DNA from 4 places in the Synechococcus sp. MU1651 genome. Region 4 is predicted to be linked to each of the others. Evidence: predicted binding sites of a transcription regulator. Region 4 holds the regulator's gene; each other region holds the start of a gene.

Region 1 (8,047 bases), on a different contig from region 4:
ATCACCAGGTCGCGCGCATTCGAGGTGTCCACGGTTACGTCGAAAAAACGAACCGAAGGGGTGTCGCGGAAGCGCTCGTAGGCCAGCAGTTCAAACATGTCGATGGATCCTGAGGGATCCTTCAGCTGCCCCGTTGTACCGAGGGCATCACGCAAAAACGGTGACGATCACGACGGTTCAGCCCCCCAGATACGCCATTTCCGCATGGGTTGACGCAGCGGCGCCTGGATCACGCTCCTCGCTGTAGCGGTCTTGACGCCGCTGCCAGAGCTGGCGCATGGCCTGCTCAAGCTGAAGCTCCGACGCGAGCGCGGGTTTGAGATCGGTGCCTTCAGCAGAAAACAGGCAGGTGAACGCCTGCCCATCGGCGGTGACACGCAAGCGGTTGCAATCCCCGCAGAACGGCTCACTGATGGAGGCGATCACACCGATGGATCCAGCGCCATCGCCGTAGCGCCAACGCCGGGCCGTGCCACCCCGCGGTCGACCCAAAGGCTCCAGGGGCCAACGGGCATGAATGTGCTCCACCATCTGCGCCGCCGGCAGCACCTGGTCCAGCGTCCACTGGTTGCGGTTGCCCACATCCATGTATTCGATCAAACGCAGCTCCATCCCCTGCTGCCGGGCCAAAGCGGCCAAAGGCACCAGCTGATCGTCATTGATCCCCCGTTGGATCACGGCATTGAGCTTGAGCCCACCGCGTGAGGGGTCAAAGCCAGCGGCGCAGGCCGCCGCGATGCCGTCCTGCACCTGGCGCACCAGGCGTTCCCCAGCCACGGCACCACCCTGGAGGCCAGCCATGCGCGCCGCTGCTTCCCCTTCCGCCGCATCCAGGCTGATGGTGATGCGATCCAGCCCTGCGGCACGCAACGCCCGCGCCATCGGTTCCGACAACAGCACCCCATTGCTGGTGAGCGCTACAGCATGCAAACCGGCCATCGGATCCGAACGATCCCGCCGGGCCTGCGCCACCGCCTCCAGCAAAGGCAACAAACGCCGGCTCAACAACGGCTCTCCACCGGTGAGCCGCAACGTTTGTGCCCCCAGGCGCGTGGCCACACGAATCACGCGAATCTGCTGCTCAAGGGTGAGCAGGCCAGGGGGCTCCTCCACATCCGGACAGCAGTACGGACAGGCGAGATTGCAACGGGCCGTGAGCGACAACCGCAGCACCCCGATGGGCCGGTTGAGGCGGTCTGCAAGCGGCAGCGACGTGCTCATCCCTCCAACGCTGCCAGATCTGCAGGGCAGTTGGCATTCACCAACGCCTCCGCAGGCAAGCGCACCGCCTGATGGGGAACGCAGGTCAACCAGTCCATCCAGCGCAACTCTCCGCGTTGCAGTTGCTGATCAAGGCAGGAGCGGAAGGGAGAACCGGAGGGGATCACCGCCAGCAACGGCTGCAGCCGTTGCCCGTCATGGGCCACCGCTGCTTGCTCCGGGGCACGATTCCAGGCTGCGATCAGCTGCTGGACAACGGCCGTGCGCAAACGCGGCATGTCCACCGGCAGCACCAACAAGGCCTCTCCAGGCTGAGACGGCAACAGCCTGGCCAGCGCCTGCAGGGGGCCATTCCAGGGAGGGGGTTCCAGCAGCACGGAACATCCGGGCCGGTGGGCCAGCAGCTCTGCGTGCACGGGATGACGACTCAACACCTGCAACGGATGACCGAGCGGCAACAGCTGGTCGACCAGGGCCGTGAGCCAGACACCACCGGAGGGGTGCGGCAAGAGGGCCTTGTCACGCCCCATGCGACGGCTGCTTCCGCCACTGAGCACACAAACCCGCAAGCCTTGATTCACATCGTCGACCAACAATCTGCACCAGCAAAGTCCAACAACCCACAAAAGTCGCAACCGCTACCAAACCGCTGCGGCACAAGATCACCTGATCCGATCAATCAGCCCCATTGATGTTTGCCCGGAAACACAAAAACACAAATCGGTAACCAATCCAACCAAACAAGGGGTCGGCGAATTGATTAACTGCGCGAGTTAAACGGATTCTCTTTTCGACCGTTTTGCCATCCCCGGGCACCTTTCCTTTTGAAGCCCGAGGTTCCTTCTCTTCTCCTCAATGCTTGGCGACCTTTGGTCGTTCCAGGGCAGGTACCGAACCCTTCACCTGACCTGGATCGCCTTCTTCCTGACCTTCGTGGTCTGGTTCAACCTGGCCCCTCTAGCCACCACCGTGAAAGCGGACCTGGGTCTGACCGTTGGTCAGATCCGCACAGTGGCCATCTGCAACGTGGCCCTCACCATTCCGGCGCGCGTGCTGATCGGCATGCTGCTGGACAAATTCGGACCCCGGATCACCTACTCCTCGATCCTGGTGTTCTCGGCGATTCCCTGCCTGCTGTTTGCGTCCGCTCAGGACTTCAACCAGCTGGTGGTGGCCCGTCTGCTGCTCTCCATCGTTGGCGCCGGCTTCGTGATCGGCATACGCATGGTGGCCGAGTGGTTCCCGCCCAAGGAAATCGGCCTGGCTGAAGGCATCTATGGCGGCTGGGGCAACTTCGGCTCCGCCTTCTCCGCCCTCTCCATGGTGGCCCTCGCTGGCTTCCTCTCCTTCTCCGGCGGCTTCGAACTGCCCACTGGTGCTGTTCTGAACTGGCGCGGTGCCATCGCTCTGACCGGCATCGTCTCGGCCGTCTACGGCTGCTTCTACTTCTTCAACGTCACCGACACCCCCCCCGGCAAGACGTATCAGCGCCCTGCGAAAACCGCAGGTCTGGAAGTCACCTCGATGCGCGACTTCTGGGGTCTTCTGGGCATGAACGTGCCCTTCGCAGCCATCCTCTGCGTGCTCTGCTGGCGCCTGTCCAAGGTGGGCTTCCTCACCGCAAGCACCTATCCGCTGGCCCTCGGCGCCGTCGCAGTCTGGTTTGCCTTCCAGACCTGGGGAATCATCCGCACCAACCGCGACCTGATCCTCGGCAACAAGGTTTATCCCAAGGAAGATCGCTATGAGTTCCGCCAGGTGGCGATCCTCGAGCTCACCTACATCGTGAACTTCGGCTCCGAACTGGCCGTGGTTTCGATGCTGCCCACCTTCTTTGAAACCACCTTCGATCTGCCGAAGGCCACCGCCGGAATCCTGGCGTCCTGCTTCGCTTTCGTGAACCTGGTCGCCCGCCCTGCTGGTGGTCTGATCTCCGACCGCGTCGGCAGCCGCAAGAACACCATGGGCTTCCTCACTGCCGGTCTCGGCGTGGGCTACCTGGTGATGAGCATGATCAAGCCCGGCACCTTCACCGGCACCACCGGCATTGCCGTTGCCGTGGTGATCACCATGCTCGCCTCCTTCTTCGTGCAGTCCGGTGAAGGCGCCACCTTCGCGCTGGTGCCCCTGGTCAAGCGTCGCGTCACCGGTCAGGTGGCCGGCCTGGTGGGTGCCTACGGCAACGTTGGTGCTGTGACCTACCTGACCATCTTCAGCCTCCTGCCGATGTGGATGGGCGGCGGCGGCGAACCCACCCCCGAGGTGATCGCGGCTTCCAACAGTGCCTTCTTCCAGATCCTGGGCGTGGCCGGTCTGATCGTGGCCTTCTTCTGCTTCTTCTTCCTAAAGGAGCCCAAGGGGTCCTTCGCAGACCTGCACGAAGGCGAAACCGCCTGATCCATCTCCCTCCGCAGCACCCTGTCGCTGCATAACGACCCGGAGCTTCGGCTCCGGGTTTTGTTCTTTTTTTGGTTCCTGCATGACCAACTCACCCCGCAGCGTGCGCAGCCAGTGCCCCTACTGCGGCGTGGGTTGTGGCTTGGAGCTTTTGCCTCCTGCCGTGAAGGGTGAGGCCGTGAAAAGGGATGCCGAGGGCAACCCGATGTGGACCGCCCGCGGCGACCGCGAACACCCCTCCAGCCTTGGCCAGGTCTGCATCAAGGGCGCCACCGTCGGCGAAACCCTGGCCCCAGGCCGCCTGCGCCAACCCCTGTTCCGCCCAACCCTTGAGGACGACTTCGCGCCGATCAGCTGGGACGACGCCCTCAACAAAATCACCGGCCAGATCCAGGCGAGCGTGGCCCGGCGCGGCAACGCCGATGGCATTGCCATGTATGGCTCCGGTCAGTTCCACACCGAGGATTACTACCTCGCCCAGAAGCTGCTCAAAGGCGCCCTGGGCACCAACAATTTCGACGCCAACTCGCGGCTGTGCATGAGCTCAGCGGTGGCGGGCTACACCCGCAGCCTGGGCTCCGATGGTCCCCCCTGCAGCTATGAAGACCTCGACCACTGCACAGTGGCGTTTCTGATCGGCACCAACACGGCCGAATGCCACCCGGTGCTGTTCCAGCGGCTGCTGAAGCGGAAACGCAAAAACCCCGGCAGCGTGAAGATCGTGGTGGTGGATCCACGCCGCACCGACACCGCCAAGGCCGCCGATCTCCACCTTCCGATTGCACCGGGCAGCGACCTGGCCCTGCTGCACGGCATTGCCCACCTGGTGCTGCGCGAAAACGGCCAGGATCCGGCCTTCATCGACGACCACACCGAGAATTACGACGCCTTTTTTGACGTCGCCGCCCGATGGACCCCAAGGCGGGTGGCCCTGTTCTGCAACATCCCCGAAAAACGCCTGCGGGAAGTGGCGGCTCTGTTCCACCGGCGCGAGAAGGTGCTCAGCCTCTGGTCGATGGGAGTGAACCAACGCCGTGAAGGAACGGCCGTGGTGCAGGGGTTGATCAATCTGCATCTGCTCACCGGCCAGATCGGCAAGCAAGGAGCGGGCCCGTTTTCCCTCACCGGCCAACCCAACGCCATGGGCGGACGCGAAGCCGGAGGCCTAGCCCACCTGCTGCCGGGCTACCGCCTGGTGGCCAACGCCGAACACCGCGCCGAAGTGGAACAGGCCTGGAAGCTGCCGGCAGGACGAATCAACGCCAAGCCCGGATTGGCGGCCTGGCAGCAGATCGAAGCCATGGAACAGGAGGCGCTGGATCTGTGGTGGGTGGCCGCCACCAACCCCCTGGTGAGCCTCCCGGATCTCGACCGGGTCAAAGCTGCCATGCACAAGTGCCCGCTGGTGGTGGTGAGCGAGGCCTACGCCGACTCGGAAACGTCCCACTACGCCCATCTTCTGTTGCCCGCAGCCCAGTGGAGCGAGAAGGCCGGCGCCATGACGAATTCCGAACGGCGGGTCACTTACTGCCCGGCCTACCGGCGCCGCTTCGGCGAGAGCCGTCCCGACTGGGAGGTGTTTGCCGAGGTGGGCCGGCGCCTGGGCTACAGCGAGCAGTTCGACTTCGAATCAGCGGCTGAGGTTTACGCCGAATTCACGGCTCTCACCCAGGGCAGGCTTTGCGATGTGAGCGGCCTCAGCCATGAGCTGCTGGAAGACGAAGGACCGCAGCAATGGCCCTATCCCAGCGGCAGCAGCCCCACCACAGAAGCCAAACGCCTCTACGAAAACCATCTGTTCGCCACCCCCAACAAACGCGCCCGCTTCAGCACCGATCAACCGCTGGGACTGGCGGAACCCCCCTGCGACACCTATCCGCTGGTGCTCACAGTGGGCCGCTACCTGGGGCAGTGGCACACGATGACCCGCACCGGCAAGGTGGAACGGCTGATGAAACAGCATCCCGAGCCGCTGCTGGAGATTCACCCCGTTGACGCGCAGGAGTTGAAACTGCGCAACGGCGAACTTGCGGCGATCAGCTCACGCCGCGGTCACCTCACCGCCACAGTGAAAGTCACCGATCGGATCCGGCGTGGATCGGTCTTCCTGCCGATGCACTGGGGATTCGCCCAGGAGAAAGCCTGCGAAGCCAACACCCTCATGCACGACGAGGCCTGCCCGGTGTCGAAGCAGCCTGAACTCAAGGCCTGCGCAGTGATCGTGGCTCCCGCCGTCTCGGCGGTGAAGCCCGTTGAACAGCAGAAAGGACGATTGGAGGCCCTGCGCCGGCTGCTCACACCAGCACTTCGCTGAAGGCTGCCTCAAGGTTGTGGTGGTCGTGCCCAGGCCGAACCAACTTGCACAAGGCAAAGCGATCCAGCTCGCTGAGCTGGATCCACTGCTCCAGGGTCAGCACCACACCCCGCACTATGGCCGCCTCCTGCACCACAGCGGGCAGCTCCGCCTGCTGTTGCCAGGGGGCACCACTCACCGGTGGCAGATCCTTGGCCATGCCATCGGCCATGGAACGCGTGCAATCGCGCAGGTGTTGGCGAAGCTGCTCGAGAGCATCAGCCCCATCCGGCCAATCCACCAGGGCTTGACGTTGCTCCTGGGAAAGTTCAAGCCAGTGGTTGAGCTTCAACTTCACCCCACACAGATCCAATTTGCGTCGCACACACAGAGGGATGCAGCGCCAGTTGCCGATGAAGTCCTGTTCAAAGGCAAAGCAATGGCTGGCGGAATTACGGCGGCTGGACATCAACCAAAGCCTTGATCGGTGTCAATGATGACAACGGAAGTCCATGGAAACAGAGATGTTTACCTCGATACAAATGTTGGTCTGTGCGCTTCGCCCTCTCCCTCGGAATGCTGCTGGGAATGTCCCATGGATGGGTCACGGCTGAAGCACTCCAACAGCAGCCCATGCAGGGCTTTGATCCCATAGAAACTGTTAATTCCGCTACACAATTTAACCCGTTTAGTAGTCGTTCACACCAATTTTTTCCATACTGAAGCTCTGTTCAAAGAGTTTCTGCCGTGACCAGCAGCATCTCGTCCGCTTCCGGCCGCAGCCCCATCACCCTGGCCGCCGGTTTCCTGGGTGCCTTCATCGTGGGTTCCCTCGCCGTGCAACTGGTGCGCAGCCAGACGGCTTCCGTTCAGGCCGGTGCAGCTGGCGTGGAGCCGGTGATTGCCGGTCCTGCCGCTCTCTGGGCTCCCTTGGCCGAGCGCGACATCGCCAGTGCCACCGCAGGCGCAACAGCCCAACCCACTGCCGCCATCCAGCCCGCCGTTGAGCCTGTTGTGGGCTCCGAAGCCACCCTCTGGGCTCCCTTCGGCGAGCGCTGATCGCACTGCCCACGTGGCACAGCCCACCAGCCGGCCCGCATAAGGTGCCGGCATGGGGATTCAGCGCCGTCACTTCCTCCAGCGAACGGGCGGCCTGGCCTTGGCCGCCCTGATGCAAGCGCGCCCCGTTGAGGCAGCAGAGGAGGGGTTCTGCATCCCGAATGATCCACTCGAGGCTCTGATGGCGGGGAACCGCCGGTTTGCCGAGGCCTGGCGCCTGGCCGAGCAAAACAACGGAACGACGCCCCGAACGGCGGATCCCGACCCGCGCTGCTTCAACTCCCCCAGGGCGTTGGCCACCAGCCAACATCCCTGGGCCACCGTGCTCACCTGCTCTGATTCACGGGTGTCGCCGAACTGGGTGTTCGACACCACCCCTGGCGAACTGTTCGTGATCCGCAACGCCGGCAACGCCGCATTCACCGAAGCCATTGCCTCCATTGAGTACGGCGTCAGCATTCTCAAAACGCCGCTGCTGATGGTGATGGGACACAGCGGCTGTGGAGCCGTTACGGCGGCGATGGACGCCAACCCGCTGACCCCCTCCCTGGACCGGCTGATCCAACCCATCCGGGAGAACATCAACGGCAGCAACGATCTCGAGGACGCCGTGAGGCGCAACGCCCTCGCCAGCGCCTCCACCTTGATTCAACGCAGCACCGTTCTGGCTGAGGCCAAAGCCAGCGGTGCGCTGAAACTGGTGGTGGGTTGTTTCCAACTCAACAGCGGTGTTGTCAGCTTGATCGAATGACGCAAAACCTGAGTCATCTGAACCAGCAAGGCGAGGTTCACATGGTGGACGTGGGGGACCGTCCGGCCACCCACCGCGAAGCCCATGCCCGTGGCGCCATTCGCATGGACGCCTCAACCCTCAGCCTGATCCAGCGGGGCGAGACACCAAAAGGAGATCTGCTGGCGGTCGCCCGGGTGGCAGCGATCCAGGCTGCCAAACGCACCTGGGAGCTGATTCCCCTGTGCCATCCGCTGCCACTCAGTGGCATGGATGTGTCGATCGACGCCGACGCCTCCCTGCCTGGCCTGGTGCTCCACTGCCGTTGCCGCACCACCGGCCAGACC
Region 2 (6,454 bases), on a different contig from region 4:
CGACGTCCCAGTAGGTCGACTCCGACACCTCCAGATGCCCATTCACCCGTTGCACCTTCAGCACATGGCCGGGCTTCACCTGATGCACCCCTGCAAAGGCTGTGGTGCCGGGAACCATGGTCTGCATCAACTGGTGGAACAGACCCTCCGAGGTAAAACGTCGCTCCACCGCCGGATGGGCGAACAGCACCTTCAATTCAGAACCGAACACCAGACCCTCAGGCGTCATCGCCCAGTACTGCGGTTTGATGCCGAAGCGATCCCGCACCAGGTAGAGGCAGTCTTCGGACCGATCAAACAAGGCGAAAGCGAACTCACCGCGCAACAGGGGCAGCGTCGCGTCCAAGCCCTGGCGTTGATACAGCCGCAGCAGGATCTCGGAATCGCTCTTGCTGCTGAAGCGCACACCCTGGGCGGTGAGGTCAGCCCTGATCCGCTGGAAGTCGTAGAACTCACCGTTATGAGCCATCAGCACCTCACCGTCATCGGTGAGGAAGGGCTGCCGGGCCCGTGACTCATTCAGGTCAATGATCGAAAGGCGGGCATGGCAGAAGCCGACGCCGGCCTGATCGAGCACCTCAACGCCGAAGCCATCGGGCCCGCGATGGGCCTGAATCGCCGCCATGTTGACCAGCAGCTGGCGGTCCACCGTCTGTTGACGGTCTGCGTTGAAAACACCTCCGATTCCGCACATCAGCCCGCCTCAGATCACATCCATCACGCGTTCGGCCCGATCCACCATGCAGGTGAGCAGGGCCATCCGCAGGAACACGGCTCCCCTGGCCTGGCTGAAATACCAGTTGTGGGGCGTGTCATCCAGGCAGGTGCTGAGTTCCGCTCCCCGCGCCAAGGGATGGAGCACGATCGCTTCCGGTTTGAACGGCATGTCGCAGGTGAGGCGGAATCCTCCGCCGTGTACTTCATAGGAGTCGCCGACCCAGGCAATGGCATTGATGTAAACGACATCCAAGTCGGGCACTTCAGCCTGAAGATCCGTGCTGGAGCGCACCTTCATGCCACAAGCTTCAAGCTCCTCCAACTGTCCTGGGTCGAACAGCGGCTGATCCGGCTCCAACTCGGGGGCGTGAATCACCACCACCTCGTCCACGGTCTGCGGGAATTTGGCCAGGATCCTCAACAGGGAGCGAACCGTTCGCATCCGCGAAGGGATTCCGACAATCCCAATGCGAATCCGATCAGCGGGTGCCACTTCAGCTTCAGCGAGCTTGGGGCGCCACTTGAAGATCGTGTACAGATCGGCCATCGCCTGGGTGGGATGCTCATCGATCCCATTTCCAGCGTTGATGATCGGGATCCGAAGGGTGGACGTCATCGCGTAAACGGCACCGGGATCGCTGTCCCGAAGCACCACACAATCGCCGTAGTTGTTGAACATATGGGCGACATCTTCGAGAGACTCGCCCTTGGCGATCCCTGTGGTGGCCCTGTCGGTGATGTTGATGGAAGTACCGCCGAGTCGGTGCCAAGCACTGTCAAAAGACAGCCGCGTGCGCGTGCTCGGTTCGTAAAACGCGTTGATCAGAATCTTGCCGGTGAGCGGCGTGTTGTGACGGCAATAGCGATCTGGATTGCTCTCAAATTTCGCCGCCAGCCGAAACACCTGCAACAAAACCTCGGGGCGAAACGGTTGGATCGACACCACGTGCTGATCCACCAAATCCTTCAAAGGCTCAACGTCTTCAGCAATGGCAGCCAGCAGCTCCTGGGGTTGGTTCTGCCCGTAGACATCGGGCCCCATCGGCTCAAACCGAATCTGAACCGAAGACGCGTCCACAACTGCTGTTTTGGCCTGTGCCATAGCGGGATCGGATCAACACTCTGTTTGCCAAACCGAGTGCTAAAGCCAGGAACTACATCTTTCACCGGTAACAACAACCACACTGCTTCGTCCACGAAGAAGCAGCTTCTTAAGCAAAGATCCGGAAAGGATTGTGCTGGGGTGGACGGCTAAAGGAGACATCACCAAACCCGGCCATTGCGCCACTCCACCCACCAAATCAGCAGCAACACGAGCACCGACAGCACCAGGGCGAACTGACTGGCCACCAGCAAAAACTGAAAGCCGGACAGACCAACAAGGCCGGCCATCAAAGGAAGCGTTTGGATCATCCCTCCTCCTGCAACAAGGTGAAGTCGAAGCGTTCCGGCCAGAACCGACTGCCCATCAGCATCACAATCGCCGACACGGCCGCCGAAAACACAGCAGCGCAGTAAGGCGCGATCAGCACATAGGCGAGCAGGCCCACAACGCTGCCGGCGAGCATGGCCGCAATGGCAGCCGTACGGTTGGCTGTACGCCAGTACAAACCGCAGGCCACCGGCCAGACCGTGGATGCCACCAGGGCACCGGTGAAAAACAGCACCGACGCAAGCGAATCCAGCCGTGGCCAGGACAACGCCAGGGTGACGACGGCCAGTCCCACCACCATGAGCCGCGCCGCCTGCTTGAGCTGCAGGTCGCTGGCCTGAGGTTGCAACAGGCGGAAGTACACATCCTCCGCCAACAGATCGGCGGTGGATGCCAACAAGGAATCGAGGGTGGAGGTGAGTGAGGCAAACACCACCACAAACACCAAGGCCGCGCCGCCGGCCCCGAGCAGATCGGCTGCCATCACGGGGAACACCATGTTCACCTGCTCGAGGGGCAACTCACGGGCCAGGGCCACCAGGCCAATGGAGCCCGTCACCATCGGCACACTCATCCAGGCGATTCCACCCAACACGAAGGAGGTCATCACCACCGAGCGCCGACTGGCGAAAACCCGGGACCACCAGATGTTGTTGTGAAAGACCTCGCCCATCGAAAAGAGGGCGGAATTCCAGGCAATCAACAAGCCCGCCGGCAGCAGCAAATCAAGCCGATCGGGATGCCGGGCCACCAAAGAGGCATGCACCTCAGGCATCGGGAATTGACGGAAGGCGAGCACCGCCACCACCGCCAGCAGGACCATGATCAACAGCGACTGGATGAAATCGGTGCCGATCACGGCCCGCATCCCGCCGAACAGGGTGTAGACGGTGGCGACACCGATCACCACCACCATTCCCACGTGGTAATCAAAGCCTGAAAGCGCCTGCAGCAGCAGGCCAGCACCCATCGCCTGGGTCATCAGAAAGCCCAGGGTGTAGATCGCGGTGATCACCATGAACACCCACCAGGCCAGACGCCCGTAGCGCAGGCGAATGAAGTCGCCGCTGGTGCGCCCGTTGGGCATCAACTGCTTGATCCGCGAGGCCAGGGGGGCGAACAGAATCAGGCCAAGCCCGGCCAGGGCATAGCTGAACATGCCCCAGAGGCCGGTTTTGTAGCCGAATTCAGGGGCGAGCAGGGTGGTGTTGCCGGTGACCCAGGAGGCCATCAACGTGGCCGTGCTCAGGGCAAGCCCGATGTTGCGCCCCGCCAGCATGTAGTCATCAGCATTGCCTTGACCGCGCCGGCCCCAGGCAATCCCCAGCGCCACCCAGAGAACAGAGAACAGCACCACCAACGCCCAGGCGATCCCGGGCTGAAGGAAGGGAACCGAGTCAGCGGGCATCCGTCGACCCCCTGCGGTTCCAATACAAGTGTCCGCGCAGAATCATCACCACCGTCGCCGCAGTCACAACGGCACCAAGGGCAAAGATCAGACGCGCCCAGAGCAATTCATCCAAGGCGAAGAGCGTTTGAACTCCAGAAACAGATAAGCAAAGGAGGCACCCTGCCCTTGGCCCCATGGCCTCGATTCAGGTGCCTACGGATACCCAAACAACAGGTGACCAGCGCCTGGTCGCCTGAAATTGCGGAATGTGTAGCAACCACCACCCGAAGGGGGTTGGGGCGACGCCTTGGATACGCCTCGCTTGTGCGATCAGGATGTTCACCGACTACAAACCGACGGTCGGATTCGACGAATATTTCTGCGGTGAAACGGCCACACCACGCGCCGATCTGGCCCCACTACTGGCATCACTGGGGCAGATGGGATTGCCTGAGCTCAACCGCAGCCATGCCTCAGCCAGCCAGCTGCTGCGTCGCCTCGGCGCCACCTTCCGCCTCAACGATTCCGGGCTCAAAGGCAGCGAACGAATCCTCCCCTTCGATCCCTTGCCCCGGCTGATCGGCCGCAGCGACTGGATGACCCTGGAGCGGGGACTGCTGCAACGCCTGGAAGCCATCGACTGCTTCCTCGCTGACATCTATGGCCCCCAGCAGATCCTCAACGACGGTGTGATCCCACGGGAAGACGTGGAAAGTTCCTCCGGTTGGCGACCTCAGATGCAGGGCATCAGCCTGCCCCTCAACCGCTGGTGCCACATCTCCGGGCTCGACCTGATCCGCGACGGCAAGGGCACCTGGCGGGTGCTGGAAGACAACCTGCGCTGTCCTTCAGGGGTGGCCTACTTCCTCGAGAACCGTCGGGTGATGAAACGGTTGTTCTCTGGCCTGTTCGAAGGACGTGCCGTTCAACCGATCGACGACTATCCCTCCCATCTGCTGCGCACCCTTCAAGACCTGGCGCCCTGGAGTGACACCCCCCGCGTGGCGATCCTGACGCCCGGGGTGTTCAACAGCGCCTATTTCGAACACAGCTACCTGGCCCAAGAAATGGGCATTCACCTGGTTGAGGGGCGCGATCTGGTGTGCGAAGGCGGACGGGTGTGGATGCGCAGCACCAATGGCCTGGAACCCGTGGATGTGATCTACCGCCGCATCGACGATGATTTTCTTGACCCCACTGTGTTCCGTAAGGACTCGATGCTGGGGGTGCCGGGCCTGATCGAAGTGCTACGGCAAGGACGGGTCGCCATCGCCAACGCCCCTGGCACCGGCATCGCCGACGACAAGCTGATCTATGCCCACGTGCCGGCGATGATCCGCTACTACCTCGATGAGGAGCCGATCATCGAGAACGTTCCCACCTACCTCTGTGCCCGGCCAGACGATCAGCGCTATGTGCTCGAACACCTAGAGCAACTGGTGGTGAAGTCGGTGGCGGAAGCTGGGGGCTACGGAATGCTGATCGGCCCCCAGGCCAGCCGATCGGAGCTGGCGGACTTCGACACGAAGATCCGTGCGAATCCCCGCAACTTCATCGCGCAGCCCACGCTGCAACTCTCCACAGTGCCGTCCCTCAGTGACGGAGAGCTCTACCCCTGCCACGTGGATCTGCGCCCCTATGTGCTGCGCGGCGCAAGCAGCTGGGTGAGTCCAGGGGGGCTGACGCGCGTGGCCCTCAAGCGGGGCTCGCTGGTGGTGAATTCGTCCCAGGGGGGCGGCTGCAAGGACACCTGGATCGTCGACGATCAAACGATGGCAGCACCGCAAGCCCAGGAGGCTGTGCCGTGCTGAGCCGCGTTGCCGATTCGCTCTACTGGATCAACCGCTATCTAGAACGCGCCGAAAACATCTCGCGCTTTCTGGAAGTGAGTGAAGCGATGGCATTGGACTGTCCTCCGGGCAGCGCCGAACCGTGGCTGCCGCTGGTGGAGGTGACGGGGGATCGCCACCGCTTCGATACGGCCTACCCCGGTGCCACGCCCAAACAAGTGGTGCGCTTCCTGCTGCTGGACCGCAGCAATCCCAACAGCATCGTGAGTTGCATTGCGATGGCGCGGGAAAACGCACGGCAGATCAGGGATGTGATCACCACGGAGATGTGGGAGCAGATCAATGATCTGCACTGGAGCCTGCAGGACGACGAAGACATCTGGCGGGAACCGGTGCAGGAGCAACTGCGGATCATCCGCCGCGGCTGCCAGCTCGTGTACGGGATCACCGACACCACTTTGAGCCGTGATCTGAGTTGGCTGTTTAGTCAGCTGGGACGTCTAATCGAACGGGCCGATAAAACCTCCCGCATCCTCGACGTCAAATACTTCCTGCTGCTGCCCTCCCCTGAGGAGGTGGGCGGCGTGCTGGATGAACTGCAATGGATCACCCTGCTGCGCACAGCGGGGGCTTATCAGATGTACCGGCAGAGCATGCAGCACGCGATCAGCCCTGCCTCCGTGGCCCGCTTTTTGCTGCTGGACCCCATCTTTCCTCGCTCGGTGAGGTACTGCCTGCAGGGCATCAGCGACACGTTGCAACAGATTCAGCAGCAGCCAAACCAATACACCCCGGATGACCTCGACTGCTTGCGCGGACAACTCCTGGCCCGCTGGAGCTATGTGCGGATCGACAACCTGATCGAAGCCGGTCTGCATGAAGCCATTGACCAGCTTCAGCAGGACCTCAACCAACTCCACAACCTGATTCAGACCCGCTACTTCACCAGCGCCGACCTCCATTCCACCCCCACCGATCCCGCATGCGTGCTCTCATCGTTCACCGCCTGACGTATCGGTATGACGCCCCGGTGTTCCTCGGAGAACATCGCCTTTGTCTGAGGCCTCGAGGGCAGGGGTTTCAGACCCTGCTGGAGCACCAACTCAACGTGCTGCCGGAACCGGA
Region 3 (8,047 bases), on a different contig from region 4:
GAGGGGTGCTCATGGAATGAGAGGGCACTTAAAAGCTTGGACGCGCGAAACGCCCTGAAATTCGACCATCGCTACAGGCGGGGATTTGAAACGTAACAACGGGAACACTTTTGACCCCAAAAGCTTGTGTTTTCATGATTTTGGTAGCTGTTGCAACAGGAACTCCACCACCTGCTCCAGGCCTTCACCGCTGTGGAGATTGGTGAAACACCAGGGCCGGTCTCCCCGCATCCGCCGGGTGTCCTGTTCCATCACTGAAAGATCGGCACCGACCTGGGGAGCCAGGTCAATCTTGTTGATCACCAACAGGTCAGAGCGGGTGATGCCAGGCCCTCCTTTCCGGGGGATCTTGTCGCCGGCCGCCACGTCGATCACGTAGATGCAGAGATCCACCAGTTCCGGACTGAAGCTCGCCGCCAGGTTGTCGCCGCCGCTCTCAACCAGCACGAGATCGAGATTCGGAAACTGCGTCTCCAGCTCCGCCACGGCGGCTCTGTTGATCGAGCAGTCTTCGCGGATCGCCGTGTGAGGGCAACCACCGGTCTCCACGCCACGGATCCGCTCTGGATCCAGGGCACCCGCACGGGTGAGGAACTGGGCATCCTCCTGGGTGTAGATGTCGTTGGTGACCACCGCGAGCTGCAGGTTGTCGCGCAAGCGGCGACAGAGGGCCTCCACCAGTGCGGTCTTGCCGGATCCCACAGGACCCGCCACCCCCAGGCGCAGTTTGCTGCTCATCAGCTTCGAAACAGGCGTGAATACAGCTCAGCATGGGCAAGCTGAGCCATGCCCGCACCCACACCGCTGCTCCAGAGCTGCTGTGGATCGGCCGCCTGGAGCAGCTGCGCTTGGGAGGCAATCAGCGGCAGCAGCCGCTGTTGCAGCACCTGCGCTCGGGAGGGCCCCAACGGCAGCAGCCGCACCGAGGCACTGAGCTGATTGGCAACCCAGCCGTAGAGGTATCCCTCCACCATGTCTCCCCCTGGAACCGACAAGCCCACAGCGGCCCAGGCCCAGGCCGCCGGCCAACTCAGGGCAACCGGTTCAGGCAGGTCCTGACCCATGTCTGACATCAACTGCAGCAGCGACATCCCCATCTGACGCTGCTGGGCTCGCAGCTCCGCGGCCTCGCGGGTGGCCAACAGCCAACCATCCAGATCGATCAGGCGCCCCTTGGCCGCCGCATCGGCCTGGGTGGACCAACCCACAAGGGCCTCCGCCAGAGGCCTCAATGCCGCGGCCTCCAGCCGCACCGCGCCCCGTTGCAGTTCAGCCTCCAACCAAGCCTGGATGGCCTGCTCATCGGCGATGGAGCCGGCCTGAATCAACACCTCCAGCCCCTCTGAATAGCTGAAGGCACCCACGGGCAGGGCCGGGCTGACCAGTTGCAGCAACGCAAGCGAAGTCATCCGTGCTGATGACCTCCGTAGGCACCGCCTTCAGGGGCAAACGGCTGCAGACATCGGCTCACCGTCAAGCCACGCCCTTCCAGCATCGTGGCGAGAACGGAATCCTCCGGCAGCAACAGCTCCTGCTCATGCAGCTCCAGGGCGACATGGCGATTGCCCAGGTGATAAGCCGCCTGCAACAGCTCCAGGGGATGCGATCCCTGCACCCGCAGCAACGCCTCCGGCGCTGCCGCCACCTCCACAACGGTCGACCCGGACTGATCCCCCAGCAGATCACCGGGCTGGAGAGAACCCTCGCGGGGCAACTGCAGCAGCACCGGACGACCGCAGGAGGTGGTTCGACGGCCCCGCAGCACCGTGCGCTCTTCGGCCGTTAACGGCAACTGCAGGGTGGCCGTGGCACTGCTGTTCTGCAGGCGCTGCTCGAGCACGACCACCGCATCCGTCACCAGCAGCTCCTGTCCAGTTCCACAACGAAAGCGTGCCGATCAATCAGCAGCGCTTTGGTGTGCATTGCTACAGAGTTGAAGCCGGTGGCAGCGGAGCGTGAGGCCATGCAACGTCTCGATCCCTGGCACGGCCGCTGCGAGCTGCAGTTTCATGCCACCAACGGCAGCACCAAACACCAGGCGGGCTGCACGGCTCCGTTCAAGCTGCTTCGCAGTGAACGCGGTGAAGACGGACGCTGCGAGCTGCCGGTGCTGCACACCGCCGGAGGCCTGGTGGGCGGCGATCAACTCAGCCTGGACTTCAAGCTTGAGACCAACAGCCGGGGCCTGATCACCAGCGTGGCGGCGCAGAAGGTTTACGGGTCGATCGGCCGTAGCCGCCTGCAACCCGAGGGCTGCTTTGCCCATCAACAGGTGCGCTGCTCACTGGCCAGCGGCAGTGACTTCGAATGGCTACCGCAGGAACTGGTGCTGTACGCCGATGCCCTGTTCGAGCAGCAGCTTACGGTGACCCTGCCCCAGGACGCCTCCTTTCTAAGTGCAGAGATTGTGCGCCTGGGCCGAACCGCCGCCGGCGAAACCCTGCAGCAGGGACGGTGGCGCTCGAGCCTCACCATTCAGCGCCTCGGAGGCAACAGCCCAACCTGGGAGCTGGCGGATCGGGTGGAGCTCGGCGGCGCCAGCCTGGACAGCCCGCATGGACTGGGAGGCGAACCGGTGTTCGGAACACTGGTTTGGGCCGCACCGATGGCCATGGGTGCCGAAACAACAGCAGCACTGCTGGAGGGAGCGCGGGCCGACCGCGAAGGCCTGACGGGCAAAATGCGCTGCGGCGCCCTGAATCAGGGCCTGATTGCTCGCTATTCCGGTGAGTCGAGCCGTGATGCCCGCTTCTGGTTCAGCCGGATCTGGGAGCGAACGCGAACGATCCGGGGGCTGGCACGGCCTCGCATCCCCAGGGTCTGGCCCCTGCAGGAACAGCCTCTGCGCCGACAAACGTCCACTGTGAACGCTTTCGAGGCTGCAGCGGAGACACACTGAAGAAGACCGAGCTTCGCCATGCATCTCAGTCCCCAGGAAAAGGACAAGCTCCTGATCGTGACCGCGGCACTGCTTGCTGAGCGGCGCTTGAACCGTGGCCTGAAGCTCAACCACCCCGAAGCGGTGGCCTGGCTCAGTTTTCTGGTGCTGGAAGGCGCCCGTGACGGCAAGAGCGTGGCAGAGCTGATGCAGGAAGGCACCACCTGGCTGCGTCAGGACCAGGTGATGGAAGGCGTGCCCGAGCTTGTCCATGAGGTGCAGATCGAGGCCGTCTTCCCCGATGGCACCAAGCTCGTCACCCTGCACGACCCGATTCGCTGAGGCAGAACCCATGGCACCTCTCATTCCAGGCGAACTGCTCCCAGAACCGGGTGAACTGGAACTGAATGCAGGCCGTCCCGTCACCACGGTGAGTGTCTCCAACAGTGGCGATCGGCCGGTGCAGGTGGGCTCCCATTTCCATTTCGCCGAAGCCAATGCCGCCCTGCAGTTCGACCGGGCCGCAGCCCGCGGTCAACGGCTCGACATCCCCGCCGGCACCGCCATCCGCTTCGAACCTGGCGACAGCCGCGACGTGAACCTGATTCCCTTCGCCGGTGCGCGACGCGTCATCGGCTTCAACGGCCAGATCAACGGACCTCTCGACGCCTGACCCATGCCCTACCGCATCTCCCGCCAGGCCTACGCCCAGACCTACGGACCCACCACCGGCGACCGGGTTCGCCTGGCCGACACCGATCTGATCCTTGAAGTCGAGAAGGACTACACCGTCTACGGCGATGAGGTGAAGTTCGGCGGAGGCAAGGTGATCCGCGACGGCATGGGCCAGTCCCAGACCCCTCGCGCCGAGGGCGCCGTCGACACGGTGATCACCAATGCCCTGATCCTCGACTGGTGGGGCATCGTCAAAGCCGATGTCGGCCTCAAGGACGGCCGCATCGTCGGGATCGGCAAAGCCGGCAACCCCGACACCCAGGAAGGGGTGACGATCGTGGTGGGCCCCGGCACCGAAGCCATCGCCGGGGAAGGACACATCCTCACGGCCGGTGGCATCGACACCCACATCCACTTCATCTGCCCCCAGCAGATCGAAACGGCCCTGGCCAGCGGCGTCACCACCCTGATGGGCGGCGGCACCGGCCCAGCCACAGGCACCAACGCCACCACCTGCACCCCCGGCGCCTTCCACATCGGGCGGATGCTCCAGGCCGCTGAAGGCCTGCCGGTGAACCTCGGCTTCTTCGGCAAAGGCAATGCCAGCACCCCGGAAGCCCTGGAAGAACAGGTGCGCGCCGGCGCCTGCGGCCTGAAGCTGCACGAAGACTGGGGCACCACCCCCGCCACCATCGATGCCTGCCTGTCGGTGGCCGATCGGATGGATGTGCAGGTGTGCATCCACACCGACACTTTGAACGAAGCCGGCTTCGTGGAAGACACGATCGCCGCCATCAAGGGACGCACGATTCACACCTTCCACACCGAAGGCGCCGGAGGTGGCCATGCCCCGGACATCATCAAGATCTGCGGCGAGGCCAACGTGCTGCCCAGCAGCACCAACCCCACCCGGCCCTACACCCGCAACACGCTCGAGGAACACCTCGACATGCTGATGGTGTGCCACCACCTCGATCCGAAAATCCCTGAGGACGTGGCCTTCGCCGAATCACGGATCCGGCGCGAAACGATCGCCGCCGAAGACATCCTTCACGACCTGGGCGCCTTCTCAATCATTGCCAGCGACTCCCAGGCCATGGGCCGCGTGGGGGAGGTGATCACCCGCACCTTCCAGACCGCCCACAAGATGAAGGTGCAGCGTGGTGCATTGCCAGAAGACTCCGCACGCAACGACAACCACCGGCTGAAGCGTTACATCGCCAAGGTGACGATCAACCCAGCGTTGGCCCACGGCATCAGCAGCGAAGTGGGGTCGATCGAAACCGGCAAGCTCGCCGATTTAGTTCTTTGGAAGCCGGGCTTCTTCGGCATTCGCCCGGAACTGGTGGTGAAAGGCGGTTCGATCGTCTGGGCCCAGATGGGCGACGCCAACGCCTCGATTCCCACCCCAGGCCCGGTGCACGGCCGGCCGATGTTCGGCGCCTTCGGCAAGGCGCTTGCTCCCAGTTGTCTCACCTTCGTGAGCGAAGCGGCCATGGATGCCGACATCCAACGTCAGCTGGGGCTGGAGCGCACCTGCATGGCGGTGAAGGACACCCGCAGCGTGGGCAAGAGCGCCCTCAAGCTGAATTCAGCGCTGCCCAAGGTGAGCGTGGACCCGCAGACCTATGAGGTGTTCGCCGACGGTGAACTGCTCACCTGCGAGCCCGCCGAGGTGCTGCCCCTCGCCCAGCGCTACCTGCTGCTTTGAGCCCCACGCTGCTGGTGGTCCAACACGTGGACCACGAAGACGCCGCACTGGTGGGAGAGCTGGCGCGGCAGCGGGGCCTGACACTCGAGATCCTGCGGCCTGACCGGGGCGACCCACTGCCGGACCCCAGGGCGTGTGCCAACAGCATCGCCCTTGTGCTCGGTGGTCCGATGAGCGTGAACGATCGCGACCAACCGGGCATGGACTGGTTGCTGCAGGAACTGGACTGGTTAAGGGCCTGGCACCAGCAACGCCGACCGGTGCTAGGCATCTGCCTCGGGGCACAGCTCCTGGCTGTGGCTGCAGGGGGCAGCGTGCAACCGCTGCAGGTGGGAGCACCGCCGCAGCAGCTGAAGGAACTGGGGCTCAGCGCGATTCACTGGGTCGCGGACCCAAGTAACGAGGCCCTGCTCAAGGGGCAACCAAGCAGCAGCCTGGTGCTGCATTGGCATGGTGATCGCATCCACCTCCCGACTGATGCAACCCTGCTGGGTTCTTCACTGCATTGCGCCGAACAGGTGTTTCGGATCGGAGCCCACGCCATTGGCCTGCAATGCCACCTCGAGATCGACGGTGATGCGCTTGAGCGCTGGGTCGCCAATGACCACGACTACGTGGTGAGCGCCCTTGGAGCTGAAGGGCCCGATCGCCTGATCCGGGACTGGCGCAGGCTGGGCACCACGCTTCAGGAACAAGGCCGAAACTTCTTCAATGCTGTGCTCGATCAACTGATTGAGATCAGCCAAACCCACTAATTCCTACGCACAAAAATAAACAAAACCAAAAACTTTTCTGAAGAGGTATCAACCTGAACACCACCGCGGGATCTGCAAGAGTTTCAATATTTCTGTAGCAACAGCTACCGATCGTTCACTTCGCATCGCGCGAAGCGCACTTCGCCTCAGGCCATGGAACGGGGACCTGAGCTTGCTTCGAGGACCATCCAATGACCACCCTTCTCTATCGCGGGCATCAGTACCAGCAAAACAACGCCACTCAGGGCAAGCCCGGGGTGCAGCTCGTTTACCGCCGCAACGTGTACCAAGCCCGCCAGATCAACAACCACCGCACTCCGGTGCAGCTCGTTTACCGCGGCGTGGCCTACACGCGCTAGGCCAACTTCTCAATCCGTAGCAACTCGAACATTCCAGTTCCGAGAACTGAGGCGTAATAGACCCAGCTTCAGCAACGACGTTGGATCTCATCGCTTCTCGCCTCGACCAAGGCCTCGTGCAGGTGAATCCCTCCAGCGTGCACGGCGTGTTCTGGCTGCAGACCCACTTTCCGTCTCAGGAATGGGATGCCCTACTGTCTGGGCAGGCTGCCTTTGGCATGGACTGCATCGATGACTTGATCACTGATGCACGTCAGGCCGGCCTGAACGTGGAGTGGGAGGCATCCGTCCCCAGCTGAACACTCCGGAAATGAATTCCCTGAAAGCCCTGCACACGGCTGTGTTGCAGGGCTTTTTTAGTGGCGTGACCGATGGTGAATGCTCAAGCCACCAAACGGTTGAGCATCGGCAACTCAGACAGTTCATCCCTCCACTCCTGGGCCCAGAGGGCCTGACTGCGCTCATACACCTCCATCAACTGCTCCACGGCGCGCTCGTGAAAATCAACGCGCAGATCCAACAGAGGGAAAGCCGCTTCGCCGCTCACCTGCACCGCCGCTGACGTGCAGAAGGGAGAACGATGGTCACCGCCGGCCGCTTCCCCGGCCAGCAGAGCCAGCATCAGGCGGCGGCCCAGTTTCAAGCTGGGGTCGCTGGTGAGAAAGGCCTGCTCCATGGCTGCCAGCACGCCCTCATCCACCAAGCAATTGCCGGCAACAGAAAGATCACGCTGATGGCGATGCCCTGCCCAAGGGCCGCAATCCTGCCCCGTCCAACAGGCCGTACGACCGTCAAGATCGATCAGGTGAAACTGACGCCGGTCACGGTGCTGATCATCCGCAAGAAGGCTGGTGAGAACGCTCTCGGCATCCGAACTCTGCTCCAGGCGCTCAAGGCCACAAATCCCCAGATACGGATTGGTGTGAGCCTGGGTGGCGACGGCACCAACCCCGGCGCGGATGTGAGGCACGGTGGATCCAACGGCCAGATGAAAAGTGGCCACAGCAACACCAAAGCGACCGTTGCTGGGGTCCCGGGCCAGGATCGAAAAAGTCACGGCAGCTGACGGTCGAGCCGCAGCAACGTTTCCAGCAGCACCGCGGTCCCCGCCCAGCACTGCTCGTCACTGGTGAACTCTGCAGCGGAATGACTCAGGCCGCCCCGGCTGGGCACAAAAATCATGCCCATCGGCCAACGGCGGCCAACCTCCTGCGCGTCGTGGCTGGCGCGACTGGGGAGATGGCTGTGAGACAAGCCGAGATCGGCCGCGGCCTCCGCGATCGTGGCCATCACCACAGCATCAGCAGGGGTGGGATCAACACTGAACTGGGGGTCCACCGCGATCGGACAGCCCGTTTCAGCACCGATGTTCTCCACCTGCTGCATCAACTCCTCCACCAATTGATCGAGAACGGCCGGATCCACATCCCTAAGGTCAACCGTCAGGGCGACAGCACCAGGAACAACGTTGGCGGCATTGGGCCAAACCTCCAGTCGGCCCACCGTCGCCACAGGATCTCCGGGATGACGGGAGGCCATGGCCTCAACGGCAAGAACAATCCGCGAAGCCGCCACGAGAGCGTCCTGCCGCAACCCCATTGGTGTGGTGCCGGCGTGGTTGGCCTGGCCCTTCACATTGATGCTGAATCGACGCTGACCAACAACTCCC
Region 4 (8,047 bases):
GAAAGGCGTAGGTCGTAGCCGTAGGAGGAGCAACCAAAACTCAGCACTGGCCGCAGCTTCTGCTCCGGCTCCAGGTGACGGACCAAACCGCTCTGGAATGGCTCGATCATTCCCTGCCCGGCCTGTTCAGTGATCCAGCGATCGCACTTGAGCATCAGAAACCTCGGCGCAACTCCGTGACTTGATCTGCCATCTCCACCACACCGGCGGGGATTGCAGGTCCAGTGATGATCACATCCATCGAAGCGGGCCGCTGCTCAAGCGCTGCAATCACGTCCGCTTCATCCAGGTATCCGAAGGCCACGGCAAGGCCGAGTTCATCCAACACCAGCTGGTCGAGATCTCCCTGGATCAGATGCTGACGGCAGATGGACCAAACCTCAGCCACCGCCTCCGCACCACCGGGATGCCCCGGCGAAGAGAGGCAGAGTGGCACTTCCGGCCGCAGCCAGACGAGGCCTCCGCAGAGCTGCACCCGGCCGGCCGGTCCCTGCTGCACGCCCCCTTTGAGGAACTGACTGATCAGAACACGACTGCCCAAGCCGGCAGCTCGCATGGCCTGGCTGAGAACACTGGCGAAACTGCCTCGATAAGGCGCCGTATGCACTTGCAGCTGCCCTTCGGGAGCCACCAGATGTAGGGGTGGCGGATCAGAAACGGCAGGCAAGGGCCTCAGGCCCGCCCGTTGCAAGGCCTGCTGATCCCGATCCAGGGAATTTTGGAAGGATTGGGGGTCGGCGAGGCTTGTGGTCATCACGAAAGCATCTGTCCGGGCGACCCCGGCAAGACCTTGAATGTAGCGGCGAGATCACATTCCACAAGGGGATCGACACCACCCATGGTGTTTGGACAGGGCGAGAACCAACCGCCTGCGAGGCTTGACGAACTGCACACCACCGATGAGCCAATCCCCTGAGCAACGCACTGATGGCCGTCGCCCGCAGCAGTTGCGACCGTTCTCGGTGACCTGGAATCCCATGGGGTTTGCCTTGAGCTCCCTTGTGGTTCATACCGGCCGAACCGCTGTTCTCTGCAGCGTTTGCTTAGAGGACAAGGTTCCCCGCTGGCGCAAGGGAGAAGGATTGGGATGGCTCAGCGCCGAATACCGGTTGCTGCCCGGATCAACCCCACAGCGGCAATCACGGGAGCTGATGAAACTCTCGGGTCGCACCCAGGAAATTCAGCGACTGATCGGCCGAAGCCTGCGCGCCGTGATCGACATGGAGCGCTTAGGGGAGCGCACCTTGCTGATCGACTGCGACGTGATCCAAGCGGACGCCGGCACCCGGACGGCCTCGATCACCGGGGCTTGGCTCGCCCTGGACCAAGCCTGCCGATCACTGGTGGACCAGGGAGTCCTAGAGCAATCGCCCCTGATCGATCAGGTAGCGGCCGTCTCCGTGGGCTTGGTGGATGGCCAGGCCTTGCTGGATCTGGACTACAGCGAAGACAGCCGAGCCGAGGTGGACCTGAACATTGTGCAGTCCGGCGATGGCCGCCTGCTGGAAATACAGGGAACTGCAGAGGGTGCGCCCTTCAGTCGCAGGCAACTCAATGAGCTGCTGGATCTAGCAGAGCCGGGATTGAGATCCCTGATGCAGGCGCAACGCCAGGCCTTCAACGAGCACAGCAGCGTTACGTAATAACCGCTACATGCCGGCCACCGCCGGCTCCGTAACTTCGCCACACCAGGGGGTTGTCATGACCAGTAGCCGAGGTTTCAGCCGATACGCCCCACAGATGGTGGCTCCAGCTCCCAGCGCAGAGCCCGCCAACCGTTCTCTGCTGGAGATCATCCGGGATCTCGATGGCGCCAGCAGTGAACTGGTGGATCGCAACAAGACCATCTTTTTCCCCGGAGATCCCGCAGAACGGGTGTATCTGATCCGCCGGGGAGCCGTTCGTCTGTCCCGCGTCTACGAATCGGGAGAAGAAATCACCGTGGCCCTGCTCCGCGAGAACAGCCTCTTCGGGGTGCTGTCGCTGCTGACAGGTCAACGGTCCGACCGCTTCTATCACGCTGTGGCCTTCACCCGGGTCGAAATGGTGACGGCACCAGCGACCTCCGTGAAGACCGCCATCGAAGCAGACACCAGCGTTGGCCTGCGCTTGCTTCAGGGTCTCTCCAGCCGGATTCTGCAGACCGAGACGATGATTGAAACCCTCACCCATCGGGACATGTCCTCCCGACTGGTGAGCTTCCTGCTGGTGCTTTGCAGGGACTTCGGCGTGGCAGATGAGCTGGGCATCACCATCGACCTGCGCCTGTCCCATCAAGCCATCGCTGAAGCAATTGGCTCAACACGCGTCACAATCACGCGTCTGCTGGGAGACTTGCGTCAATCCGGTCTGGTTCAGATTGACCGCAAGAAAATCACGGTTCTGGATCCGATCGCGCTGGCCAAACGCTTCAGCTAGGCCTGCCATCGCCCAACTTGTGCAGCCATGAGCGGCTGGGCACTGATACTGGTTCTGTTGGTGCTCGGGGGCGTGCTGTCGACCCTGGGCGACCGCTTGGGCAGCCGCGTCGGCAAAGCGCGACTGAGTTTGTTCAGCATGCGCCCACGGCGCACCGCCGTTTTGATCACGGTGTTGACCGGCAGCCTGATCAGCGCACTCTCACTTGGCCTGATGCTTCTGGTGAGCCGGCAGTTGCGGGTCGGCCTGTTTGAACTGGATGCCCTGCAGGAGAAACTCCAGGACAGCCGTCAACAGCTGGAGGCAGCCGAGCGGGAACGGGACAAGACCCAAACGGAAACCAAACGGATCGCCATTGAGCTCGAGCAATCGCAGCAACGGGCCAACACCCTGCGCCTCCAACTGGCTCCTCTGCAGAAGGAGCTGGCCCAACTCGAAGCCGAACGTGAACGTCTCAGCCAGGACATCGCCTCCCGCGATGCGGACATCCAGCGCACGGAAGCCGAACTCAACAGCGTTCGCAGCCGCATCCGTGCCGGTGAGCAGGAACTCAAACAACTGGAACGCAATCTGGTCGCCTTGCGGCGTGGATCGGTGGTGATCAGCAGCGGACAGACCTTGGCAAGAGCAACGGTTCGACTCGATGCTCCAAGCCAGGCCAAACAGGCTGTCGACAGGCTGTTGCAGGAGGCCAATCTCAACGCCTACGGGAAAGTGCGGCCCGGCGAAGCACCCGAACGCCAGTTGATCCGCGTTCCGCGCAGCGATGTGGAACGCCTGCAAAGCATCATCCGCAAACCGGAGACCTGGGTGATCTCGCTGCGCTCCGCCACCAATGTGCTGCGGGGTGAAACGGCGGTGTACGCCTTCCCCGAGGTGCGTCCCAACCGGCCGGTGACCCAACGCGGAGATGTACTGGCCACCACCACACTGCAACCGGATGAACGCACCTCAGAGGGCATTCGCACACGGCTGAACCTTCTCCTGGCCTCGGCCTATGCCGAAGTGCAGCGGCGGGGATCTCTGACCGAAGGCCTTCAGTTCGATGGATCAGCCCTCTCCCAACTGGTCCAGACCCTGATGGAAGGACCCAGCCAAAGCGTGGTCTTGAAAGTGATTTCCGCAGAGGTCAGTGAAAGTGCCGATCCTGTCGTGGTCACCATTCAGGCCTCCCCATGAAACGGGTGGCCGTCCTCGATCCAGGCCGCTGCAAATGTGGTCTTGTGCTGGCCGATCTTCAGCTCGGCCTCGTGCGCGAAGGGCATGTGCTGGCCCCGGAGGCCGTCGAACCCTGGCTGGAGCGATGGAATCAAGACCAAACTCTCGACCGCATCCTGATCGGCGATGGCACGGGAAGCCGAGCCTGGATCCAGCGACTGGAACGGCTGGGCCATCTCACTGTGGTTCCGGAGCAGGGAACAACCCTGAGGGCGAGACAGCGTTACTGGGCGCTGTGGCCGGCTCGAGGTTGGCGACGGATGCTGCCGGCAGGACTGCGCATTCCACCGGTGGATCTGGATGCTGTTGCAGCTTTGGTGATGCTTGAGGAGCACCTGCAATGCCGCCTGAAATGGCCTGAGCCTGCTCCCACCTTCTCGCTCAGAACCTGGCCCGGACCATGAAGGTGTAATCACCCCCCGGCTCCAGCCTGTAATCAGAACGCACCAGAAACCTCCGCAAGGCATCCTCGATCAGGGCACGTCCCAGGGATGGCTCCACCATCAGTTCACCGCGATCAAAGGCCCAGGAAAACTGCCACTCAAACCCTCCAGCAGAAACTTCACCCTCCACGCACTTGGCTTGAAAACACTGACGGAGCACCCGCAAATGGGCCGTTGTCGCCGGAAGTGCCGGCATCAGTCGACCGACTCCAGGTCATAGCGGAACCCGTTGATCCAGGTTCCAGCGCGCTCAAAGCTCTGGCGCTGAAGACGTTGAATCCCATCCAGAACAGCATCGAGAACTGCGCCAACACAGGGTTGCTCCACCTTGCTGAACGGACCAAGAACATGGGAAACCGTTCGGGCGCGGCGTTCGGCAGGGTTCTCAGCCGGCGCACCAATGCCAATCCGCAGCCTGGGGAACGCCTGGGTCCCGAGATGCTGAATAGTGCTGCGCAAACCGTTGTGCCCGCCGGCACTGCCCTGGGCCCGCAACCGCAAACGACCCAGCGGAAGATCCATATCGTCCACCAGCACCAGCAATTGGTGAGGCTCCAGGCCGAACCAATCGAGAGCCGCACGAATGGCACGACCGCTGTCATTCATGTAGGTCTGAGGCATCAGCAAGCGCAGCCGCTGCTCACCAACCCCTGTATCAGCTGCAAGACCGTGCAACTTGGCTTGCTGACGAAAACTGAACCCAGAGCGCTCACCCAAAAGCTCGAGGGCCATGAACCCGATGTTGTGACGGGTGCCGGCGTATTTCGCACCCGGATTTCCCAGACCCACCACCAGCTTGAGATCAGTGGTCATACCGCTGGAACGACTCAGTCGCTGGGGGGAAGTTCTTCAACCGGCTTCGCAGCCTCACCGGACACTTCCGGTTCAGCCATGGCTTTGTTGATCTCGCGTTCGAATTCCTTGGACGCGGATTGGAAGCCCTTCAGGGTTTTACCAAGAGTCCGACCAAGCTCAGGCAGGCGTTTCGGCCCGAAAACCAACAAGGCAACGGCGCCGATAACCGCCATTTCGGGGAGACCGACGCCGAAGATGTTCATGGGTGCAGATCAGCCGAGACCGTTCCAGTTCACGTTGATGCCCTCGAGGATGAGGGACTTGTTGTACAGCTGAAGAATCACCAGCAGAAACACCAGGAACAGCACCATGAAGATGCCCATCACAGGAGTGGTGCCCCAGCCGGGAACCACCTTGCCGTACTCGGAGTTCAGTGGGCGGAGAAGGTCTCCCAGACGGGTGCGTTGTGCCATGGCGACGCTGGGTCTCGGGTGGTTTGAAGTCTCGATACTGTAGGGGCCGACTCCGGTTCGGGGTTGATCCTGTCGAGAGATGTGATGGAAACGTCGTCCCCAGCCCTGTCCGTCGCCATTGGCGTACTCGCCGTTTTGTTCGGTCTCACCGGATTTGGCGTGTATCAGGCCTTTGGCCCTCCATCAAAAGCACTCGACGACCCGTTCGACGATCACGAGGACTGATCCACCACCAGGGAGACGAGTTCTCCTGGGGTGATCACCACGGCAGAAGCGGCCATTGAGTCGGCTTCCCTACGAACCCTCCACCCCGCTCCGGGAGTCCAGCGACAGCGCGCTGATCCCGAATTGAGCAGCTTCAGCACGCAACCATCGGCATGGCGTTCCAACGCCACCGGCGTGAGTTGTAGCGGCAGCGATGGGAACCATTGATGCTGCTCCGCCGGCAAGTTCGCACACCACCCGGGCTCACGGAAGGCAATGGCCGCCTGCGACACACCAGCATCGCTCCATGAGCCGGCGAACGGCATGAGGGCCAAGCGCTGGCGATGCCACCCCTGATCAGCGCTGGGATCTGGCCAGGTCGGCCCCCGCAGCAGCGAAATGCCAAGTCGGCCTGAAGACCAATCCACACCCTGGGGGCCATCCAGCAACACAGCCATCCCGCCTCCGGGAGCCGCCGACTGCGAGGCGAACCAGGAGATCACAGGCACTTCCCAACGGGCTTGTTCCCGAGTCGTCATCGGTGCAGCGGGTCGTTCGATCACCCCTCCACTGGTGTCGGCAGCGATGCGGACGGCGGGGGTCGCCAGCGGCAGCTCCAGACGCAGCAACTCATGGGTCTGGCGCCAGTCGATACCGCAGATCAGCTCCAGCCAGGGCGTGTCGGCCTTCAGCCGCAGGTCCAGACGCATGCAACTGGCACCGAGCTGGCGCCGCAGCACCAGATGCGCCACCAGGGGGCCCTGGTCGAGCCACTCCAGGGAATCCGTACGGAGCACGCCCAGGGGCTGAGATCGGTAGTCCGCCGCAAGATCCCAGGCATCCCAGAATTCGCCCCGGTCCCGATAGCGCTCCAACTGCAGGGAAGACGACAACTGGTCTCGTCCATCGCGATCCCGCAAAGCCAGCAGTCCGGCCGCGGAGACATCGAGCTCGATCAGACCATTGCCCACACGCCAAGCTCCTGCCCCCAGCGACGTGATGACCACAGCCTGACGGGGCTCAGCCGCGCAGGACGTCAAGCCTGGTTCACGCCGGAGCGGCACCGAACAAATCCCGTGCTGACGCGGTAGCTGCACCCAGGCACCACCACCGGCAGCGGCTTGCTGCGGCAGTGAAGCGGCGTCCGCTGACCACGATCCCACAGGAAGGCGAACCAGAGGCGACCAGGACGCCAAGGGCTGCAGACCCCACCAACTCCACACCGCTGCTGTGTCCTCCGGACGCGGCAGCCTTTCCAGCCGCCGATCGCGTTCCTGGCGGGCCTGGCGCCGGGCCGAGCGCCAAACCGGTTCCGCCTGGTCAAACACCTCCGGGATCGAGGTTCCCGGAAGGATGTCGTGAAACTGCTGAAACAACAGCGGGCGCCAATCGCTGCTGCCGCTGTCGCGACCTGCGATCGCCAACAGGGCTGAGACTGCATCAGCCTCCCGCAAGAGCCGTTCGAGCGTTCGGTTGTGGCGCTTCTGATCCGGACGGCTGGTGGCGCAACCGCGGTGCAACTCCAGGAAGAGCTCATCCCGCCACACAGGCCAGACCTGATCACCCTGCTCCAGCTCGGCCAAGAATTCCCGCACCGTGCCGGCTCGGGTGGGCAGGGCGGCCGCTTGCCCTTCCCAGAGCTCGATCTGCTCCAGCAACTCCTCGGTGGGACCACCACCGTGATCACCAACGCCTGGAATCCAGAGCGCCGCCTCCAGCCCCGTGGTCTGATGCCAGGCCCTCTGCTCGTCCAGCATCTCCACGGGATCGGCGCGGCGCCCGATCGGCGGCAGCATCAGGCTGTGCAGTTCCGCACGTCCCCGTGCGCGCCAGCGGAACAAACGGTGGGGGAAAGGGTTGTCAGCATTCCAGGCCAGCTTGTGGGTGCAGAACCAGCGCACACCGGTGGCGGCCGCCACGGCAGGCAGACCAGCAGCGAAGCCAAAGCTGTCCGGCAACCAGGCCAGTTCATGGGTCCATTCCGGGAAACGGCGGCGGCTGTCGTCCTGACCGAGAGCGAACTGATTGCACAACGACGCCGTGCTGACCAGCACACAGTCGGTCTCCACCCAGGGGCCATTGATCGGTTCCCAGCGGCCGGCCCGGCTGGCCGCCTGAATCTCCGCAAATAGAGCAGGCCGATGTTGCTCCATCCAGGCATAAAGCGCCGGCGTGGAATGGGCAAAACGCAGCTCGGGCCAGCGGCACATCAGATCCAACGCTGACCGGAAGGTGCGTTCAGCGGCCTGCCAGGTGTCAGCGACCGGCCAAAGCCAAGCGAGATCGAGATGGGCATGACCCAGCCAATGCAACGACCCTCGCGGCGGTTCTGCCTGGTGCAGGTGCGCTGCAACAGCAGCCTGCGCCTCTGCACCGCTGGGATCCAGATCCGCCCAATGCGGTGGCAGGTCTCCGTCCACCGCCAGATGCAGCTCAAGGGACGCAGGCACGAGCGTGCCCTCGGGGTCTAGGCCTGCGGTCTGCGGCTCCAGGTCG

What was found. The regulator NtcA, encoded in region 4, controls nitrogen genes in cyanobacteria. The targets are predictions, from matches to a motif close to GTANCNNNNGNTAC.
Region 1: a site for NtcA is predicted at 1,850-1,863, ahead of NCN05_RS04605 (molybdenum cofactor guanylyltransferase). Genes of this name have one in related genera too.
Region 2: a site for NtcA is predicted at 3,749-3,762, ahead of NCN05_RS04580 (circularly permuted type 2 ATP-grasp protein). Genes of this name have one in related genera too.
Region 3: a site for NtcA is predicted at 6,114-6,127, ahead of NCN05_RS04545 (DUF4278 domain-containing protein). Genes of this name have one in related genera too.

The regions. Positions count from the first base shown of each region.
Region 1 is NZ_JAKUHJ010000003.1:104,098-112,144, forward strand. Features, by position in the region: gene NCN05_RS04595 (redox protein) at 1-98, opposite strand, end outside; gene NCN05_RS04600 (GTP 3',8-cyclase MoaA) at 178-1,221, opposite strand; gene NCN05_RS04605 (molybdenum cofactor guanylyltransferase) at 1,218-1,814, opposite strand; gene NCN05_RS04610 (NarK family nitrate/nitrite MFS transporter) at 2,077-3,618, shown strand; gene NCN05_RS04615 (nitrate reductase) at 3,701-5,932, shown strand; gene NCN05_RS04620 (nitrate reductase associated protein) at 5,913-6,380, opposite strand; gene NCN05_RS04625 (hypothetical protein) at 6,659-6,970, shown strand; gene NCN05_RS04630 (carbonic anhydrase) at 7,023-7,721, shown strand; gene moaC (cyclic pyranopterin monophosphate synthase MoaC) at 7,718-8,047, shown strand, end outside.
Region 2 is NZ_JAKUHJ010000003.1:96,506-102,959, forward strand. Features, by position in the region: gene asnB (asparagine synthase (glutamine-hydrolyzing)) at 1-694, opposite strand, end outside; gene NCN05_RS04570 (aspartate/ornithine carbamoyltransferase family protein) at 704-1,819, opposite strand; gene NCN05_RS12505 (hypothetical protein) at 1,981-2,109, opposite strand; gene NCN05_RS04575 (sodium:solute symporter family protein) at 2,127-3,557, opposite strand; gene NCN05_RS04580 (circularly permuted type 2 ATP-grasp protein) at 3,875-5,350, shown strand; gene NCN05_RS04585 (alpha-E domain-containing protein) at 5,344-6,339, shown strand; gene NCN05_RS04590 (transglutaminase family protein) at 6,312-6,454, shown strand, end outside.
Region 3 is NZ_JAKUHJ010000003.1:86,360-94,406, forward strand. Features, by position in the region: gene urtA (urea ABC transporter substrate-binding protein) at 1-13, opposite strand, end outside; gene ureG (urease accessory protein UreG) at 133-738, opposite strand; gene NCN05_RS04510 (urease accessory protein UreF) at 738-1,409, opposite strand; gene ureE (urease accessory protein UreE) at 1,406-1,858, opposite strand; gene NCN05_RS04520 (urease accessory protein UreD) at 1,964-2,899, shown strand; gene NCN05_RS04525 (urease subunit gamma) at 2,918-3,220, shown strand; gene NCN05_RS04530 (urease subunit beta) at 3,231-3,551, shown strand; gene ureC (urease subunit alpha) at 3,555-5,264, shown strand; gene NCN05_RS04540 (type 1 glutamine amidotransferase) at 5,279-6,019, shown strand; gene NCN05_RS04545 (DUF4278 domain-containing protein) at 6,211-6,378, shown strand; gene NCN05_RS04550 (hypothetical protein) at 6,459-6,677, shown strand; gene NCN05_RS04555 (DUF1028 domain-containing protein) at 6,761-7,435, opposite strand; gene NCN05_RS04560 (Zn-dependent hydrolase) at 7,432-8,047, opposite strand, start outside.
Region 4 is NZ_JAKUHJ010000012.1:33,932-41,978, forward strand. Features, by position in the region: gene dcd (dCTP deaminase) at 1-155, opposite strand, end outside; gene NCN05_RS09460 (cob(I)yrinic acid a,c-diamide adenosyltransferase) at 155-754, opposite strand; gene rph (ribonuclease PH) at 900-1,643, shown strand; gene ntcA (global nitrogen regulator NtcA) at 1,702-2,418, shown strand; gene NCN05_RS09475 (DUF3084 family protein) at 2,446-3,597, shown strand; gene NCN05_RS09480 (RuvC family protein) at 3,594-4,040, shown strand; gene NCN05_RS09485 (DUF3146 family protein) at 4,018-4,275, opposite strand; gene pth (aminoacyl-tRNA hydrolase) at 4,275-4,892, opposite strand; gene NCN05_RS09495 (TatA/E family twin arginine-targeting protein translocase) at 4,907-5,137, opposite strand; gene psbH (photosystem II reaction center phosphoprotein PsbH) at 5,147-5,347, opposite strand; gene psbN (photosystem II reaction center protein PsbN) at 5,432-5,572, shown strand; gene NCN05_RS09510 (alpha-mannosidase) at 5,560-8,047, opposite strand, start outside.